DNA from 4 places in the Rahnella sp. 2050 genome. Region 3 is predicted to be linked to each of the others. Evidence: predicted binding sites of a transcription regulator. Region 3 holds the regulator's gene; each other region holds the start of a gene.
The links. The regulator PhoB, encoded in region 3, activates phosphate uptake and scavenging genes when phosphate is short. The targets are predictions, from matches to a motif close to CTGTCATAAAACTGNCNNAT.
Positions count from the first base shown of each region.

Region 1 (4,612 bases), on a different contig from region 3:
CATGGGGTTCGGCGCGCAGCACGATGGCACTTCCCTCGCGGCCATAACGCACCGCATTAGCGACCAGATTACTCAGCGCACGTTGGAAAAGGATCGCATCCGCATGCAAGGTTCCCTCACCTTGCCCGTGAAGCGTCATTTCACGCTCTTCGGCCAGCCCTTCGAAATATTCCTGGATACGGGTAATTTCAGATGAAACATCAATACTGGTGATGGTCAGAACCGAGCGCGCATCGGAAGCGCGCGCCAGGAACAGAATGTTTTCCACCATACGTGAAATGCGTTCCAGCTCTTCTATATTGTTCGCCAGCAGCGTTTCGTATTCTTCCACCGTCCGGGGCTGATATAACGCCACCTGACAATGCCCCATCAGTGCCCCCACCGGGGTGCGGATTTCATGCGCCAGATCGGCGGAAAATTGCGTCAGCCGCTGATACCCCTCGGCGAGCCGGTCCAGCATGTCATTGAAAGAATAAATTAATTGCTGCAATTCCTGCGGCGCATTTTCCGAAGACAGGCGCGTAGACAGACTGGCCGGATGGATCTGCGCCGCTTCATGCGCCATATTGCGCAGCGGCCGCAATCCGCGGCGGATCACCAGATAACCCAGTGCGGCAATCAGCAAATAAGCGAATAACACCGCGCCAATAATTTCCCAGCGGAAAGTCTGCAACAGACGCGACTCCTCGGTCATGAAATGCGCGCCGGTGATTTCAACTGTCCGCCCGTCCTGAATCTGTACCGCCGCACGGGCAAAGCGTACCGGCGTACCATCGGGTGCGGTGAGATGATGCACCGTATTCAGCGTCAGCGGCTGGCCATCAGGCACCGCCGCTACCGGCGGCAATGCCAGCCGCGACGGATTGACGTTGATCAATAGCTTCTCACCGGACAGACGAAACGTCAGGATATCGCGCTCATTGCCAAGCATATTTTCAAACAGGCCGGGATTACGGCTGAGTTGCGACAGCGGGAATTCGTTGGCAAGCAGATGACGGAAATACTGCACACGCCCGCTGACCTGGTAATCCGCGCGGCGTACCAGTTCTTTATCCATCGAGTAATAGAGATAGAAACCGACGGCACTGACCACCATCGAGGCGATCAGCGCGAAAAGTAAGGTGGCGCGAAGCGTCAGCGACATGGCGCGTGTCGGGAGGTGAGTCAATTGACGATCACTCATGTCGCACTTCGCACACGTAACCAATGCCACGCACGGTATGGATCAGTTTCACCTCAAAGCTGCGGTCAACCTTGGCACGCAGACGCTTAATGGCGACATCCACTACATTGGTATCGCTGTCGAAATTCATATCCCAGACCTGCGAGGCGATCATGGTTCGCGACAGAACCTCACCCTCACGGCGCATCAGCAACTGCAGCAACATGAATTCCTTATTGGTCAGTGCGATGGTCTGATCCTGACGGGTCACGCGGCGGCGCAGCACATCAAGATTCAGATCCGCCACCGAATACGCATCCGGCTCACGGGCGGCCGGGCGGCGCAGCAAGGTGCGGATACGCAACACCAGTTCGGTGAAGGAGAACGGTTTGATGAGATAGTCGTCAGCCCCCAGCTCCAGCCCGTGAATGCGATCCTGTACTTCATCGCGGGCGGTGAGAAACAGCACCGGCACGTCGCTCTTTTTGCGCAGGACTTCCATCACCTGCCAGCCGTTCAGCCCCGGCAGCATGACGTCGAGGATCACCGCGTCGTACCCCTCTTCCAGCGCCAGAAACAGGCCGTCGGCACCGTTGCGCGCCAGATCTACGCTGTAACCTGCTTCTGTCAGCCCTTTTTTCAGGTAATCGCCTGTACTGACATCGTCTTCAATCACCAGTATTCGCATTCAGGCCCTCAGCGCCGCATGACCATTCACCTAGAGAATGATTCACCCGAAAGTTTATCAGTTTCGTCAGACACCTTTGATGACAATTTTGTCATCAATTTGTCATCAGCCAATACCGGTTTATCGTCCACTCTTAAGAAAGTTATTCATCACTGGCAGGTTCAGTGATTCATCTAACAGAATGAAAAAACGCTGGAAAATGGAGAATTAATCATGAATGCACCAACACGTCTCGCTGGTCTGTTACTGGGTTCCCTGCTGATGTGCAGCGGGATGACATCGGCATTTGCCGCCGATAATGTGATTAAACCTACACGCGGAACCATTGACTCAGTTAATGACTCATCGGTACAAATCACCACACGTCAGGGCGAAAAACTCGACGTTAAGCTGACCGACCAGACCAAGATCAATGCCGTCACCAAAGGGCAGATCAGCGATATCAAAGCGGACAGCTTCATCGGGACGGCCGCCGTTCCGCAGGCTAATGGCACGCTGAAAGCACTGGAAGTGCACGTATTCGCCCCCAGCCTGCGCGGCAGCGGTGAAGGCTTCAATCCGTTTGAATCCGCCGATGGCAAAATCAATACCATGACCAACGGCACCGTCGGCAAGCTGGTGAACAGCAATGGCCGCACCCTGACCGTGAAATATCACGATGCCGAGAAAACGGTCATTGTGCCTGACGACGTACCGGTTGTACTGCTGGCGCCGGGCGACCGCAGCCTGCTGAAACCGGGCACTAAAATCGTATTGTTTGCCATAAAAGATGACAAAGGTGCACTGGTTGCCCGTGGTATTGCTGCCGGTAAAGACGGCATCGCGCCGCCGATGTAATCCGGCCGAACAACAGGAGATTAAGCGTGAAACCTCAGCTCTCATCGCCCCGGAAGCGCCGGATTCATTCCTGGCCGGTTCGCATTTGTCATTGGATCAATCTGCTGGCAATGATCGGCATGGTGATGAGCGGCTGGGGGATTTATAACGCCGACCCGCTTTTCGCTTTCACTTTCCCGCAGAACACCACCCTCGGCGGCTGGCTGGGTGGCAATATTGCCTGGCATCTGGCGGTAATGTGGCTGCTGGCGGCCAATGCCCTGTTCTATCTGCTGTGGGGCATTTTCAGCGGTCATTTCAGACGCGACTTTTTCCCCTTTTCGCCCCGTACGGTCTGGCGCGATACCGTTCGCGCACTGACATTCAAACTCCCGCACAAGCTGGGTCAGTACAACGCGGTGCAAAAACTGATGTACAGCGGTGTTCTGTTGCTGGGCGCGCTGCTGGTGCTGTCGGGTTTGTCGATCTGGAAACCCGCGCAGTTCAGCGGTCTGGTCTGGTTGTTTGGCGGTTTTGATATCGCCCGTTATGTGCATTTCTTTGCGATGAGCGGCGTACTGCTGTTCGTCATTATTCACGTACTGATGGTTCTGCTGGTGCCGAAAACCTTCGTGGCGATGCTGACCGGCGGCAAAAAAATTAGCACGGAGGACCGAGCCGATGAGTGATAAAACACAGCGGCCAAAAATTATTCTTGAACCCGATCAGCGCAAGCAACTGGTTAATATTCAACGCCGTATGTTATTGCGCTCCGGCCTTACGCTGGGCGCGGTTTCGATGCTTACCGGCTGTAATCTGCAGGACGGCGATCAGGTCGATAAAGTGCTGTGGGCGATGTCCCGCTGGAACGACCGGGTACAAAGCTGGCTGTTCAGCGGCCAGAAACTGGCGCAAACCTATCGCGCCGATCAAATCACCACACCGTTTCGTTTCAACGCGTATTACCCCGAATACAACGTGCCGGAAATCGACATCCCCAATTACCGGCTGGAAGTCTCCGGTTTGGTGCAAAAGAAAGCGCCGTGGACACTGGAACAATTGCAGCGCCTGCCGCAGGAAAGCCAGATCACCCGGCTGATATGCATTGAGGGCTGGAGCGCCATCGGCCAGTGGAAAGGCGTACCGCTGAAAACGTTTCTGCAACACGTCGGCGCGGATCTGACAGCCAAATATGTCGGATTCAAATGTGACGACCGCTATTATTCCAGTATTGATATGGCGACGGCACTGCATCCGCAAACCATTCTGGCTCTGGATTTTGGCGGCAAACCCTTACCCCCCGATTTTGGTTACCCGTTACGCCTGCGGATGCCAACCAAACTCGGCTTTAAAAACGCCAAACATATTGGCGCGATTTTCGTCACCAATGAATATCCCGGCGGCTACTGGGAAGATCAGGGTTATAACTGGTTCAGCGGGATCTGACAGGCATAAAAAAACCGCTCAGCTGAGCGGTTTTTGTTTTCGCGGGAGGGTAACGGCAAAGCGTTACGCTGCGGCGAAGAATTAGAAGCTGTAACCCACGCCTGCGATCCAGGTACCAACATCAACACTGCGGATGCGGGACTGTTCGTAAGACACGTCCAGAGCAACGTTCTGGATTGGGTTGAACTGCAGACCAGCACCGTAAGAGAAACCGTAATCGCTGGTGTCATTTTTTTCACGGTTAGCAGTAGATGCTGCCGCTTCGTTGTACTGGAATTTGCCGTAGCCAACACCCACAACACCGTAGATGGAAACCCAGTCAGCCAGACGGTAAGCAGGACCCGCAGTCAGACCGTAGTATTGTGCTTTACGGTAGTCGCCAGATGCAGGAGAGCTGTCATCTTCGATGTAAGTGAAAGAACCGATAGCGCCCAGTGGGTTGCTATCTTGTTCCCAGCGGTATTTTAAGTTGAAGCCGTTTGCTTTGTTAGCAACGCCTT
Region 1 covers NZ_JBEPKE010000001.1:1,067,169-1,071,780, forward strand. Annotated here, with positions in the region: gene ABIC79_RS04720 (heavy metal sensor histidine kinase) at 1-1,183, opposite strand, end outside; gene ABIC79_RS04725 (heavy metal response regulator transcription factor) at 1,176-1,850, opposite strand; gene ABIC79_RS04730 (hypothetical protein) at 2,064-2,687, shown strand; gene ABIC79_RS04735 (cytochrome b/b6 domain-containing protein) at 2,714-3,355, shown strand; gene ABIC79_RS04740 (molybdopterin-dependent oxidoreductase) at 3,348-4,112, shown strand; gene ompX (outer membrane protein OmpX) at 4,194-4,612, opposite strand, start outside.
Region 1: a site for PhoB is predicted at 1,939-1,958, ahead of ABIC79_RS04725 (heavy metal response regulator transcription factor). Genes of this name have one in related genera too.

Region 2 (4,612 bases), on a different contig from region 3:
AACATCAGGCGCTAAGTATCCGCCAGACTGACGGGCTGAGTATGGAATTCGATAACTGGCGGTTTAATTTACGCGCTTCCAATACTGAGCCGCTCCTGCGCCTCAACGTCGAAACCCGACAATCCACCGCGCTGTTAACTGAAATCACCGGAAAACTGCTCGCCCTTGCCGGGGCGTAACCGCTCATCTTTTTGTTTTAAAGGACAACGTTATGTCAGGCTTAACACTCAAAAATATCAAAAAATACTATGACAAAACTGTCGTGATCCCCGATTTGTCTCTGGAGATCCACTCCGGTGAGTTTTTGGTACTGGTCGGTCCGTCAGGGTGCGGGAAATCAACGTTACTGCGCATGATTGCCGGGCTGGATGCGCTGAGCGACGGGACTATTCACATTGAAGAAACTGATGTGACGGATTTACCCGCCGGGAAGCGCGGTCTGTCGATGGTATTTCAGTCCTACGCGCTTTATCCGCACATGACCGTCAGACAGAATCTGGCATTTGGTCTGAAAAATATCCGCACGCCGCCGGAAGAAATTGCCCGACGCATAAGCGAAGCGGCCCTGATCCTGCGGCTGGACGACATGCTCGACCGGTTACCGCAAAATCTTTCCGGCGGACAGCGTCAGCGCGTCGCTATCGGGCGTTCCATTGTTCAGCAGCCGAAAGTTTTTTTGTTTGATGAACCGCTGTCGAACCTTGATGCCGCGCTGCGTGTGCAGATGCGTCAGGAAATCAGTCAGCTACATGCCCGTCTGAAAAACACCATGATTTACGTGACCCACGATCAGGTCGAGGCCATGACACTGGCGGACCGGATCGTGGTGCTTAACAAAGGTCACATTGAGCAAATTGGCACGCCGGTTGAGCTGTATAATTGCCCGGCCAGCCTGTTCGTCGCCGGTTTTATCGGTACGCCGAAAATCAATGTGATCCCGGCACAAGTCGTCGGCCGCCAGCTGAGTATTGACGGCCAGCCGATGTACCCGCTGGAGGATAAATTCCCGGCGGCGCAGGATGGACAAATGGTGTCGCTGGCCATCCGCCCTGAGCTGTTGCGCCTGAATGAAGTGACGGATCATGCATTTGAAGTTTTGGTTGATTTCACTGAATTGCAGGGTGATTCCACGCTGGTATATGCGCGCGTTGGTGAGCACATCCTGAAAATGAAATCGTCGAAACAGCTCTCCTTTGCTAAAAACACACCGCTCAGGTTCGGGTTTAATGCTGCCAGTGTTTTACTGTTTGATGAAGCAGGCAGGCGCATCCTTCCCGACGCCGCGTAAAAACAAAAAAGGCACCTTCCAGTGCCTTTACGACGAAGATAAATCAAAGTCAGATGTTTTTAGCCAGCTGCGCTTTGTGTTTGTTTTCACTCAGCATGGTCAGTAACAGCAACAGAACAGCCAGCACACAACCGGCGATCATCACGATAAAGCCACCGTCCCAGCCAAAATAATCCACGGTATAACCGACAATGGCGCTGGCCGCGACCGAGCCGCCCAGATAACCAAACAGTCCGGTAAAGCCTGCGGCGGTACCGGCTGCTTTCTTCGGTGCCAGTTCCAGCGCATGTAACCCAATCAGCATCACCGGCCCGTAAATCAGGAAACCGATGGTGATCATACAGGCCATATCAATACCCGGATTGCCGACCGGATTCAGCCAGTAAACGACGGTAGCGATAGTCACCAGCACCATGAAGAACACGCCGGTGGCACCACGATTGCCTTTGAAAACTTTGTCCGACATCCAGCCACACAGCAGCGTGCCGGGAATGCCAGCGTATTCATAAAGGAAATACGCCCACGAGGATTTATCCAGCGCGAAATGCTTCACTTCTTTCAGATACGTTGGTGACCAGTCGAGAATGCCGTAACGCAGCAGATAGACAAAGACGTTAGCCAGTGCGATATACCACAGCAATTTGTTCGGCAAAATGTACTGCATGAAAATCTGTTTCGCCGTCAGTTCCTGCTCGGCGGACTCTTTCACATAGTCCGGCGGATAATCGTTTTTGTATTCTTCAATGGGCGGCAGACCACAGGATTGCGGTGTATCGCGCATGGTCATGAAGGCAAACACCGCCAGCAGAATTGCGCCGAAGGCAGGCATATACAGCGCTGCATGCCAGTCGTTAAACCACGCCATACCGAGCAGGAACAGCAGCGGAGGAATACCGCCGCCGACGTTATGCGCACAGTTCCACACCGACACCACGCCGCCGCGTTCTTTCTGCGACCACCAGTGCACCATCGTACGTCCGCACGGCGGCCAGCCCATGCCCTGGAACCAGCCGCACAGGAACAGCAACACAAACATGATGGCAATGCTTGAGGTTGCCCACGGCACGAAGCCCATAAACAACATCACGGCCGCCGCCAGAATCAAACCAGCGGGCAGAAATACGCGCGGATTCGAACGGTCAGACACCGAACCCATGATGAATTTTGAGATGCCATAAGCAATGGAAATCCCGGACAGTGCGAACCCTAAGTCTCCACGGGAGAAGCCCTGATCAATCAGATAAGGCATGGCCAGCGCAAAGTTTTTGCGCACCAGATAGTAGGCCGCATAACCGAAGAAAATCCCCATGAAGATTTGCCAGCGGAGACGGCGGTACAGCGGATCGACGTGAGCCTCATCAACAGGAGCTTTGTGGGGCGCGGGTTTAAAGATACTGAGCATAAATGCCTCCGATGGCATAAATCAGGGCGGACTCATCATGAGCCACGGACGAAATGGCGGAGCCAATGTGTTCCAAAACGAACATCATTTTAGCCATTCGCGCACAAACGAACTGTGATTTATGACGGAAATGTTACATTTTTATTACAGAGGGAGGCGATTTTGTGAGCGAGGGTGACAATAAGAAACAAAAAAAGCGGAGACTAAGCTCCGCCTGATATTTTCACACGGTCTGAAATTATTGAATTTTCAGTGTGCTGATAATGGCTTCCGCATCGGTCTGCGCCTGCTGCTGATTATCAGCAGGCAGAGTAATTTGCAGGGTCAGCAGATGGCTGTCGACCTTGCCCAAAACGATAGACGAATAGGCTTTCTGACCAGCAGAAGTGATCACGCTGTCGTACTGCTGCAATGTCTGGCCGTTGACCTGAATAGATTTATTGGTGACGACTTGCAGATTGGTATCGCGCGCTTTTTGCTGATCCTGTAAACGACCCGCCAGAACGTCCAGTGATTCCGGGGTGTTATCACCCAAAATGACAATCACCGCTTTCTGCCCGGTGCTGTCTGCATACACGTGCATATTATTTGCCTGTGTGCCCAGTTTACCGCTCTGGTCGCTCATTCCCTGCGGCAGGGAGAAGGTGACTTTGCCGTCCAGCAGGCTGACCGGCGTGGTGGCTGCCGTGGCTGCGGCCGCTGGTGCGCCTTTATCTGCGGCAGGTGCATCGGTCGACTTACCGTCACACGCAGCCAGACCGGCGATCAGTACTGCCATTCCCATCATTTTCGCGATATTACGCATCGGGCTTCCTTAAGTGGCCTGTTCACCAGGCTTACATGTTGACTTAACAGCCTTTATGGCAACCTATTCAGGCCACAAATGCAAGTCAGATTATGGCGCGATTTGTGTCTTCCCGGCGACCCGGTTTAGTGCGCACTGATAGCGGAATGCGGGTTGTTTCCTTGTGCTGATAAACGCTTAAGCAGCATATTCAGCAGCATGCCGTACATCGGCAGGAAGAACACCAGGCAGATCAGCACCTTGAAGGTGTAATCCACCATCGCGATTTCTACCCAGTGCTGTGCCATAAAGGCATCGCTGCTTTTGTAGAAAGCGATAAAGAAGAAGGACAGGGTATCGCTGATATTGCCGAGGAACATCGAGGCGACCGGTGCTATCCACCAGCGGCGGTTCTGGCGCAGGCGGTTAAACACATGAACGTCAAGAATTTGCCCCAGCACATACGCCATAAAACTGGCGGTGGCGATACGCGCGACCATGATATTCAGGCTGCTGAGCGCTTCCACGCCTTGCCATTGCGCTTCAAAGAATAACGCCGAGATGACATAGGAAATGGCCAGTGCAGGCACCATCACGGAAAGTATAATCCGTCGTGCCAGCGGCGCGCCAAATATACGGACGGTCAGATCGGTAGCCAGAAAAATAAACGGGAAAGTGAACGCGCCCCAGGTGGTATGGAAACCAAAAATGGAAACGGGTAACTGAACCAGATAGTTACTGGAGGTGATGATGGCGATGTGGAATAGCGAAAGCCATATCAGCGCGGAAAACCGCTGCTGAGCAGTAAAAGAGTACATATATGTGACCTTTTTTTATGAATAAATTGGGGTGAGGGAACCCAAGAAAATTTTTACTTTCGCACCCGTAATGGCGTGCGGCGCGCATAGTACCTGTTTGCGCACCGTTTGCGCAACAGGTCTACCGGTTAATTTTAGCGCAATGAGCCGTGTTTGTTGCGCCAGAAAACCAGCGGGTTAAACTATCCGCCTTTGCCAAACAACCGCCCATTCACGTATGTAGATGTTGAGACACGAAATGACCGACCCCTTTATCAATCCTGACCATCAGCTTGATGCGTTGGGTCTGCGTTGCCCGGAGCCAGTGATGATGGTTCGTA
Region 2 covers NZ_JBEPKE010000009.1:62,721-67,332, reverse strand. Annotated here, with positions in the region: gene ABIC79_RS22780 (phosphohexomutase domain-containing protein) at 1-179, shown strand, start outside; gene ABIC79_RS22775 (ABC transporter ATP-binding protein) at 212-1,288, shown strand; gene glpT (glycerol-3-phosphate transporter) at 1,338-2,690, opposite strand; gene ABIC79_RS22765 (DcrB family lipoprotein) at 2,929-3,495, opposite strand; gene ABIC79_RS22760 (7-cyano-7-deazaguanine/7-aminomethyl-7-deazaguanine transporter) at 3,621-4,292, opposite strand; gene tusA (sulfurtransferase TusA) at 4,531-4,612, shown strand, end outside.
Region 2: a site for PhoB is predicted at 2,821-2,840, ahead of glpT (glycerol-3-phosphate transporter). Genes of this name have one in related genera too.

Region 3 (4,612 bases):
AAATAGTTGATGAAGCCGTTCAGGAGGAAAGACTGAAAGCCTTCGCAGAAAGCTCTGCTGAACGCATTCGCGCTTTGCGTGAGAAAGAAAAAATCAGTCAGGGCGTACTGGCAAGACTCATCAATATGTCCGCCAACAGCATTCAAAAATGGGAGCGGGATGAAACCAAACCCACCGGAGCGGCGCTGATCTTACTGATGCTAATTGAAGAAAAAGGTTTACAGATCATCTGCTAAAAGAAGCCACAGCTTGTTGCTGTGGCTTGATTTTTATCCCTTTACGCCGCTTTGGCTGGCCTGTTCCTGAGGAACAATCAACTTCGGCGCCAGCATAAACATAAACCGGGTACCGACGCCGACTTCACTCATGACTTCAAGTTTCGTGTGGTGATGGCTGAGCGCATGTTTGACGATTGCCAGTCCCAGTCCGCTGCCGCCGGTCTGACGTGAACGGGCTTTATCGACGCGGTAGAAACGTTCGGTCAGGCGCGGCAGGTGCTGCGGCGCAATGCCCGGTCCGTTGTCGCTGATCTGGAACTGTGCGCCATGCGGCGTTTGTTGCCAGCTGACTTCAATCCGTGTCCCCGCTGGCGTGTGGTTAACCGCGTTATACACCAGGTTCGACACCGCGCTGCGCAGTTGATCTTCATTACCAAAGACCTTCAGCTTGTCGTTTACGCGAAACACCACTTCATGCCTGCCGTTGCTTAACGTTTGCACTTCACGTTCGAGCATGCCGAGCATCACCGGAATATCCACTTTTTCGTGCAAATCAATATTCGCTGAGGCTTCGATTTTCGACAGCGTCAGCAGCTGTTTCACCAGCCCGTCCATCCGCCGCGTCTGTTCCTGCATGGTATCCAGCGCTTTAGTGCGGAAAGGCTCTTCCAGCTTGGCGTCTTCCATCATTTCCAGATACCCCTGCAATACCGTCAATGGGGTTCTCAGTTCATGACTGACGTTAGCGAAGAAGTTACGCCGTGCGCCTTCAAGCTGACGCATCTGGGTCACGTCGCGTGCCACCATCAGCAGTTGTCCTTCGGAATAAGGCATGACGCGAAATTCGACATAATGCTCATTATTGAGTTGTAAATTCAGCGCCCGGCTGAAATCGCGGGTCTGGATCCACAGCCGGAATTCCGGATAACGCAGCAGGTTGAAGATATGTTGCCCGTTATCTTCCGGCCAGCGGAAACCGAGCAAATCCTGCGCCAGTCCGTTACACCAGAAAATATTGCCATCTTCAGTGGTCAGCACCACGGCATCCGGCAGCGATTCGGCACCGCTGCGAAAACGTTTGATGAGCTGACCTAATTCCCGACGGCGACGCCGGTTGCGTATCTGCATCTGGTTCAGCCCGTAAAACAGCGGCTCCCAGCTCCAGCGCCCATTCGGTGGCGTAATGCTGCGGTCGAGCCACAGCCAGTGAGAGAGTTTAAGCTGGTTGTAATAATTCCAGCCCAGTGCCGCCATCAGCGACACCAGGAGGAGCCAGCCGAAATGGCCGACGAAGATACCGAGAATTAACGCTGGCAGGCAAAAGAGAAACAATTCACCCGCCAGTCGTTTCCATGACAAACGTTCTAGCACACAGATTCTCCGCTGTGAGGGCTCAATAACGCGTTGAAAAACGGTATCCGGTACCACGAACAGTCTGGATCATTCTGTCATGTCCACTGGTTTCCAGCGCCTTACGTAAACGACGAATATGCACGTCAACCGTGCGATCTTCCACATAAACGTTAGTGCCCCAGACGTTATTGAGCAACTGTTCGCGGCTGTATACACGTTCGGAATGGGTCATAAAGAAGTGTAATAACTTAAATTCGGTCGGCCCCATATCGAGCGCCTGCTCGTTGGCCATTACCCGGTGAGACGACGGATCCAGGCTTAAACCCTGCATGTCGATCACTTCTTCCACCGCCATTGGCGAGATGCGACGCATCACGGCTTTAATGCGGGCAACCAGTTCTTTCGGAGAAAACGGTTTAGTGATGTAATCATCGGCACCCACTTCAAGGCCGCGCACCCGATCTTCTTCTTCACCGCGTGCGGTCAGCATCATCACCGGAATTTCGCGGGTCAGTGCCTCACGTTTAAGATGCTTAATAAACTGAATACCGGAACCGCCAGGTAACATCCAGTCAAGCAGGATCAGTTCAGGGTAAGGTTCAACAAGCTGCCCAATCGCTGAATCAAAATCCTCAGCTTCTACGGCCTGATAGCCATTTTGTTCCAGTACAAAACACACCATTTCACGGATTGGAGCTTCGTCTTCAACCACCAATATACGTCTAGCCATCGTAGGTCCTGCCAATAGGTTAGCGATCTTTTATTTGATTGCGGGCGCCATTATGCGTCAGTTTTGTGACAGATTTATGAATGAAAAGAATGGTTCATTACAGTCAACTATGACAGATAATTTCCGGCCATCTTGCTGAAATTGGTCTGATTTATCGGGGACAGCTTCCCCTGCCGACGTTTATACTTTACCCCATTGTCGTCATCCAGGGTTCATACGGGAGTCTCATGCGCCTGATCCACACCTCAGACTGGCACCTCGGCCAGTACTTTTTCACTAAAAGCCGTGCAGCCGAACATCAGGCATTTTTGCGCTGGCTGACCGGTCAGGTGCAACAACATCAGGTCGACGCCGTGATTGTCGCGGGCGATATTTTCGACACGGGATCCCCACCCAGTTATGCCCGCGAATTGTATAACCGCTTCGTGGTGGAATTACAGCAAACCGGCTGCCAGCTGGTGGTGCTGGCTGGTAACCACGATTCTGTCGCCACGCTCAATGAATCGCGCGAGCTCCTTTCCTGCCTGAATACGCGGGTGATTGCCACCGTCGGTGAAAACCTTTCTGAACAGATTTTAGTGCTCAGTCAGCGTGACGGGAAACCCGGCGCGATACTGTGCGCTATCCCGTTTTTACGCCCGCGTGATCTGCTCGCCAGCCAGGCGGGACAGTCCGGCAGCGACAAGCAACTGGCATTGCAGGAAGCCATCGCCGCGCATTATGACGCGCTCTGGCAGGCTGCGCAGGCCAGACGTGACGAACTGGGCATGCCGCTGCCTATTATTGCGACCGGCCATCTGACGACTGTCGGCGTCAGTACCTCTGATTCCGTGCGCGACATCTATATAGGTACGCTCGATGCGTTTCCGGCGCAGGCCTTTCCGCCGGTCGATTATGTGGCACTGGGTCATATTCACCGTGCACAATGCGTCGCCAAAACCGAACATATCCGTTACAGCGGTTCGCCGATTGCCCTGAGTTTTGACGAACTGAGCAAAGCTAAAAGTGTGTACTTACTTGATTTTGATGGTGCGACGCTCAACGCCATCGACACACTGGAAATCCCGGTTTTCCAGCCGATGCAGGTAATCAAAGGCTCGCTGGTGGAGATTGAACACCAACTGGCACAGTTCGAAGGCGGTGATCCGGCCAAACCGGTGTGGCTCGATATTGAAGTCTCCACCCAGGATTATCTCAGCGACATCCAGCGACGCATTCAGGCGCTGACGGAAGATCTCCCGGTAGAAGTCGTGCTGTTACGCCGCAGCAAAGAACAGCGAATCAACAGTATTGAGCAGCAGGAAAAAGAAACCCTCAGCGAACTGAGCGTCAGCGACGTGTTTGAACGACGGCTGGCGCTGGAACCGGACCCTGACGAGCCGCGTCAGGCACGGATGCGCACGTTGTTTGCGCAGGTGGTTGAACAGGTTACCAACGGTCAGAACGCGGAGGACAGCGCACAATGAAAATTCTCAGCCTGCGTTTAAAAAACCTGAACTCGCTGGAAGGCGAATGGAAAATTGATTTCACCGCCGAGCCGTTTGCCAGCAACGGATTATTCGCCATCACCGGCCCGACCGGTGCGGGGAAAACCACCCTGCTCGATGCCATTTGTCTGGCGCTTTATCATCAGACGCCACGGCTGAACATTACACCAAGCCAGAATGAACTGATGACCCGCCACACCGCAGAATCGCTGGCCGAAGTGGAGTTTGAAGTCAAAGGTGTGGGTTACCGCGCTTTCTGGAGCCAGCGCCGCGCCAAAAATTCCCCTGACGGCAATCTGCAGGCACCGAAAGTCGAGCTGGCGTTACTGGCCGACGGCAAAATTCTGGCGGATAAAGTGCGCGATAAACTCGATGCCATCGCCACACTGACCGGGCTGGATTTCGGCCGTTTCACCAAATCCATGATGCTTTCACAGGGGCAGTTCGCCGCGTTTCTGAATGCCGATGCCAACGACCGCGCCGAATTGCTGGAAGAACTGACCGGCACCGAGATTTACGGTCTGCTTTCTCAACGCGTGTTTGAGCAACATAAAGAAGCGCGCATTGCGCTGGACGGTCTGCATCAGCGCATGGCCGGAATCGAACTGCTCAGCGAAGAACAGCGCCAGACGCTGGAAGCACAACGTGCTGAACTGAACACGCAGGAAATCAGCCTCAGTCAGCAGGCGCAGCAGCGCCAGCAGGATCTGAACTGGCTGCAACAGTGGCAGCAGGTGCAGCAAAAACAGCAGCAGTCTCAGCAACAACTGACCGCCGCAGAGCAGGAAAATCTGGCCGCCGCGCCGCAGTTACAGCAACTGGCG
Region 3 covers NZ_JBEPKE010000002.1:852,088-856,699, reverse strand. Annotated here, with positions in the region: gene ABIC79_RS11220 (helix-turn-helix domain-containing protein) at 1-236, shown strand, start outside; gene phoR (phosphate regulon sensor histidine kinase PhoR) at 270-1,589, opposite strand; gene phoB (phosphate response regulator transcription factor PhoB) at 1,612-2,301, opposite strand; gene sbcD (exonuclease subunit SbcD) at 2,529-3,767, shown strand; gene sbcC (exonuclease subunit SbcC) at 3,764-4,612, shown strand, end outside.

Region 4 (4,612 bases), 150 kb from region 3:
CCTGAAACGCCGGATGATCTCGCCCGCCATCAGTGTCTGCGTCAGCGCCTGCCCAGCGGAAAACGCTATCGCTGGGAGTTCCACAAACGCGGACAGGAAGTGGCGGTGGATGTGCCGGGAAATCTGACGCTGGATAATACGCAGCTGATGATTGAGGCCGCACAGGACGGGCTGGGGATCGCGTATGTTCCTGAAGATTATGCGCAGGTTGCGCTGAAAGAAGGGCGGCTGATTGCAGTGCTGGAAGACTGGTGCCCGCCAATCCCCGGTTTGTTTCTCTACTTCGCGGGCAACCGGCATGTGCCCGCGAGCCTGCGGGCATTGATCGAGATGGTCCGGGAGAAAAGCGGTTAAACGCCGCTTTTCACGCCGGATAATTCTGTCAGTCCTGACGCAACACCTGATGTCCGTGGGCGATCAGTGCATCGGTGACTTTACGCATCATGCGGCTTTCGGGCGCAAAACGGTGCCAGTAAAGCATACGGCGCTGGAACAGGCCGGGCGTCAGGTCGATCAGCTCGCCGCTTTCCAACTCTTTCTCGATTTGCAGATGCGGGATCATGCAGCAGGTGGTGCCCTGACGGGCCAGTTGCACAAAGGCTTCCGACGAGTTAACGATGTGGCACGGCACGCTGCCCGGCGATAAATCGAAGTTCTGTTGCAGGAAGGCCTGATGCATATCGTCCAGATGGTCAAACGCTACCGCAGGCGCTTTCAGCAAGGCGGAGCGGGTAACGCCGTTCGGGAAATAGCGATCAGCAAAAGGTTTCGAACCCACAAACAAATAGTCCAGCGCACCAAGCTGATCCACCAGACAGCTCGGCAGTGGCTGGGGTTGAATACTTACCGCGCCCACCACTTCACCACGACGCAGACGTTCCTGCGTGCGCGTTTCGTCTTCCACCTGTAAATTCAGGCGGATAGGGGAATCAACCAGCACTGATTTCAGCGCCGGTAACAGCCAGGTTGCCAGACTGTCGGCGTTGACCGCCAGTGAAAGCAGCAGAGGTGTATCATTGCTTTCATTGTTGCTGTCACTGCCAAGCCACTCTTCTTCCAGTAATTCCACCTGATGTAACAAGGCCAGTAATTTCTGTCCCTGTTCAGTCGGCCGGGGTGGAACGGTACGAACCAGCAGCGGCTGGCCGAACAAATTTTCCAGTTGCTTAATGCGCTGAGAGACGGCCGATTGTGTGATGCAAAGCTTCTGCGCTGCGCGCTCAAAACCGCGCTCACGGATCACCGCGTCCAGTGCCTGCAGCGTTCTATAGTCCGGGCGTTTCATCGGAGTTCTGTCCCTTAGATTTAATTTTATCCGAACACTATGCCACAGATTGTCAGGATTTGTGGTGAGGAAAATCTTTGTGTTTGCAGCACAATTGCACTTAATAAGTGTGATCTGGCTGCGGTGTTGTTTATCCAAATTGCCGGGACATGCTTTATAATCACCGGCACTCTTCGTTCCACCGAACTATTCACGCCACTTACGTGTTATCAGACAGAGAAGCCATTATGACGCAGGAAGAATTGAAAAAAGCAGTCGGCTGGGCCGCACTGGATTACGTCACGCCGGGCACCATTGTCGGTGTCGGTACCGGATCCACCGCCGCACATTTCATTGATGCACTGGGTTCCATCAAAGGCCAGATTGAAGGTGCGGTTTCAAGCTCCGATGCCTCTACCGCAAAACTGAAGAGTCTGGGTATTCATGTTTTCGACAGCAATGAAGTGGATTCGCTGGATGTGTATGTCGATGGCGCGGATGAAATCAACGGCTCGATGCAGATGATCAAAGGGGGGGGCGCTGCGCTGACCCGCGAAAAAATCATTGCCGCGATTGCCAAAAAATTCATCTGTATCGTGGATGCTTCCAAGCAGGTTGATGTGCTGGGTAAATTCCCGCTGCCGGTGGAAGTGATCCCAATGGCGCGCTCTTATGTTGCGCGTGAACTGGTTAAACTCGGCGGCCTGCCGGAATACCGCCAGAATGTGCTGACAGACAATGGCAATGTGATCCTTGATGTGCATAACCTGAACATTCTTGATGCCGTCGCGATGGAAAATAAGATCAACAGTATTGCCGGTGTTGTGACTGTCGGCCTGTTCGCCAACCGGGGTGCTGACGTGGCGCTGGTCGGGACTTCTGAAGGTGTCAAAACCGTCAAACTGAAGTAATCAGAATATAAGCAGAAGATCTGGCTGCTTTAGGGCAAGGCAGCCAGCCTAAGCCTCGTCATTGCGCTGTCATAACGCAATGTTATGAAGATGATAATTTTCTGACTGAATCATCTTTTCTTCAAAGGCTTTAATTTGGTGACTTATGTCACATTTCTGTATTTCTCCTCCTGAACGTCTGGCACAGTAAAATTGAACCAGCATGAAATGCTAAAAACCGGCAGGCGTGCTGAGCCTTCTGCTGGGGGGCAGGCAATCGTTTGTATTGATGATGGCGGATTTTTTGTTATGTTGACTGTGAGCAGTCATCTTGCAGTTCGAATTCAGCCAGAAAAATATAGGGTCGGGAAATGGCAAAAGTATCACTTGAGAAAGACAAGATTAAATTTTTGTTAGTGGAAGGCGTCCACCAAAGTGCGGTTGATACACTCCGTGCCGCGGGTTACACCAATATTGAATTTCACAAAGGTGCTTTAGACACGCAATCGCTGAAAGAATCGATCCGTGATGCGCACTTTGTTGGACTCCGATCGCGTACTCAGCTGACTGAAGAAGTGTTCCAGGCAGCAGAAAAACTGGTGGCTGTTGGGTGTTTCTGTATCGGCACCAATCAGGTAGATCTGAAAGCTGCGACCCGTCGCGGTATTCCGGTCTTTAACGCACCCTTCTCCAACACCCGTTCGGTTGCCGAAATGGTGCTGGGCGAAATGCTGCTGATGATGCGTGGCATTCCTGAAGCTAACGCCAAGGCGCACCGTGGTGTCTGGAACAAATTAGCCGTCGGCTCGTTCGAAGCGCGCGGCAAGCGTCTGGGCATTATCGGTTACGGCCACATTGGTACGCAACTGGGGATCCTGGCGGAAAGCCTGGGGATGCGCGTCTTCTATTATGACATCGAAAGCAAACTGCCTTTGGGCAACGCGCAGCCGATTGCCACACTGGAAGAATTGCTCAATACCAGCGACGTGGTCACGCTGCATGTGCCGGAAACAGCCGGAACCAAAGACATGATCTCCGAGTTGCAACTGGCGCAGATGAAGCCGGGCGCGTTGTTAATCAACGCCTCACGCGGTACGGTCATCGACATTCCTGCTCTGTGCAATGCGCTGCGTAACAAACATCTTTCCGGTGCGGCTATCGACGTTTTCCCGGAAGAACCGGCGACTAACAGTGACCCGTTCAATTCTCCGCTGTGTGAATTTGACAACGTGCTGCTGACGCCGCATATCGGCGGTTCAACGATGGAAGCGCAGGAAGGTATCGGCCTCGAAGTGGCAGGCAAACTGGCGAAATACTCTGACAACGGTTCTACACTGTCAGCGGTCAACTTCCCGGAAGCGTCTCTGCCAGCGCACACCGAGAAAGCCAGCCGTCTGCTGCATATCCACGAAAATCGTCCGGGTGTGCTGACCAGCATCAACCAGATTTTTGCGGAACAGGGTATCAACATTGCTGCGCAGTACCTGCAAACCAGCCCAGAAATCGGTTATGTGGTGATTGATGCGGAAACGGATATCAATACGCTGACTACCGCGCTGCAACTGATGAAGGCGATTCCGGGAACCATTCGTGCCCGTTTGCTTTACTGATAAGCCTTTCTGAAACAGACAAAATACCAACCGCCGAAAGGCGGTTTTTTGTTTTATGGCATCAGGGCGTTAAAAAATGTCTGCAGAGGGAATAAAGGGGGGATCAAAACGTCAGAAGTAAAAGGACAGGGTAATCAGACCGCAGAGGATCATTGATGAAAAAGTGATTTCGAACAGGTAGCGGCGCAGCATCATCTGTCAGTACCTCAGGGCAGAAAACGGAGAAAAAAACACCCGGCGAACCGGGTGTTAAATTTTTCAGTCTTGATAAGAGTGAACAGATTCGTTCACAAAGACTTCTTAGTGACTTCTTATGCTGCCGGAGTTGCTTTAGCCGGAGCAGCTTTCTTAGCATGTTTCACGTGCTTTTTAGCCGCCTGCGCCTTCTGAGCAACAGGAGCAGCTTTCTTAGCGTGTTTCACGTGCTTCTTAGCCGCCTGCGCTTTCTGAGCAACAGGAGCCGCTTTTTTAGCGTGTTTCACGTGTTTCTTAGCCGCCTGCGCCTTCTGAGCGACTGGCGCTTTTTTAGCGGCTTTTTTGTGTTTCTTGGCAGCTTGCGCTTTCTGAACAGGTTTCTTGTGTGCTTTATGCTTAGTGGCATGAGCCGGAGCTGCGGTGGTTGTGGTAGCAGCAGGTGCCGGCGTTGCGGTAGTTTCAGCAGCGAAAGCGACAGAAGACAGGCCCATTGCAGCGGCTACAACCAGAGCTAATACTTTTTTCATCTTTAATTCCTCAGGGATCTTGGTTTGTGTGTCTACCCCACTGCGGGGCCGATGTGAGAATAATAGGCGTGACAAACCTTGCTGTCCGTGAGTGATTGGTTTCGGCATGTAACGGTATGTATAAAG
Region 4 covers NZ_JBEPKE010000002.1:702,514-707,125, forward strand. Annotated here, with positions in the region: gene ABIC79_RS10425 (LysR family transcriptional regulator) at 1-354, shown strand, start outside; gene ABIC79_RS10430 (LysR family transcriptional regulator ArgP) at 383-1,285, opposite strand; gene rpiA (ribose-5-phosphate isomerase RpiA) at 1,513-2,175, shown strand; gene serA (phosphoglycerate dehydrogenase) at 2,526-3,764, shown strand; gene ydgU (small membrane protein YdgU) at 3,876-3,959, opposite strand; gene asr (acid resistance repetitive basic protein Asr) at 4,076-4,486, opposite strand.
Region 4: a site for PhoB is predicted at 2,264-2,283, ahead of serA (phosphoglycerate dehydrogenase). Genes of this name have one in related genera too.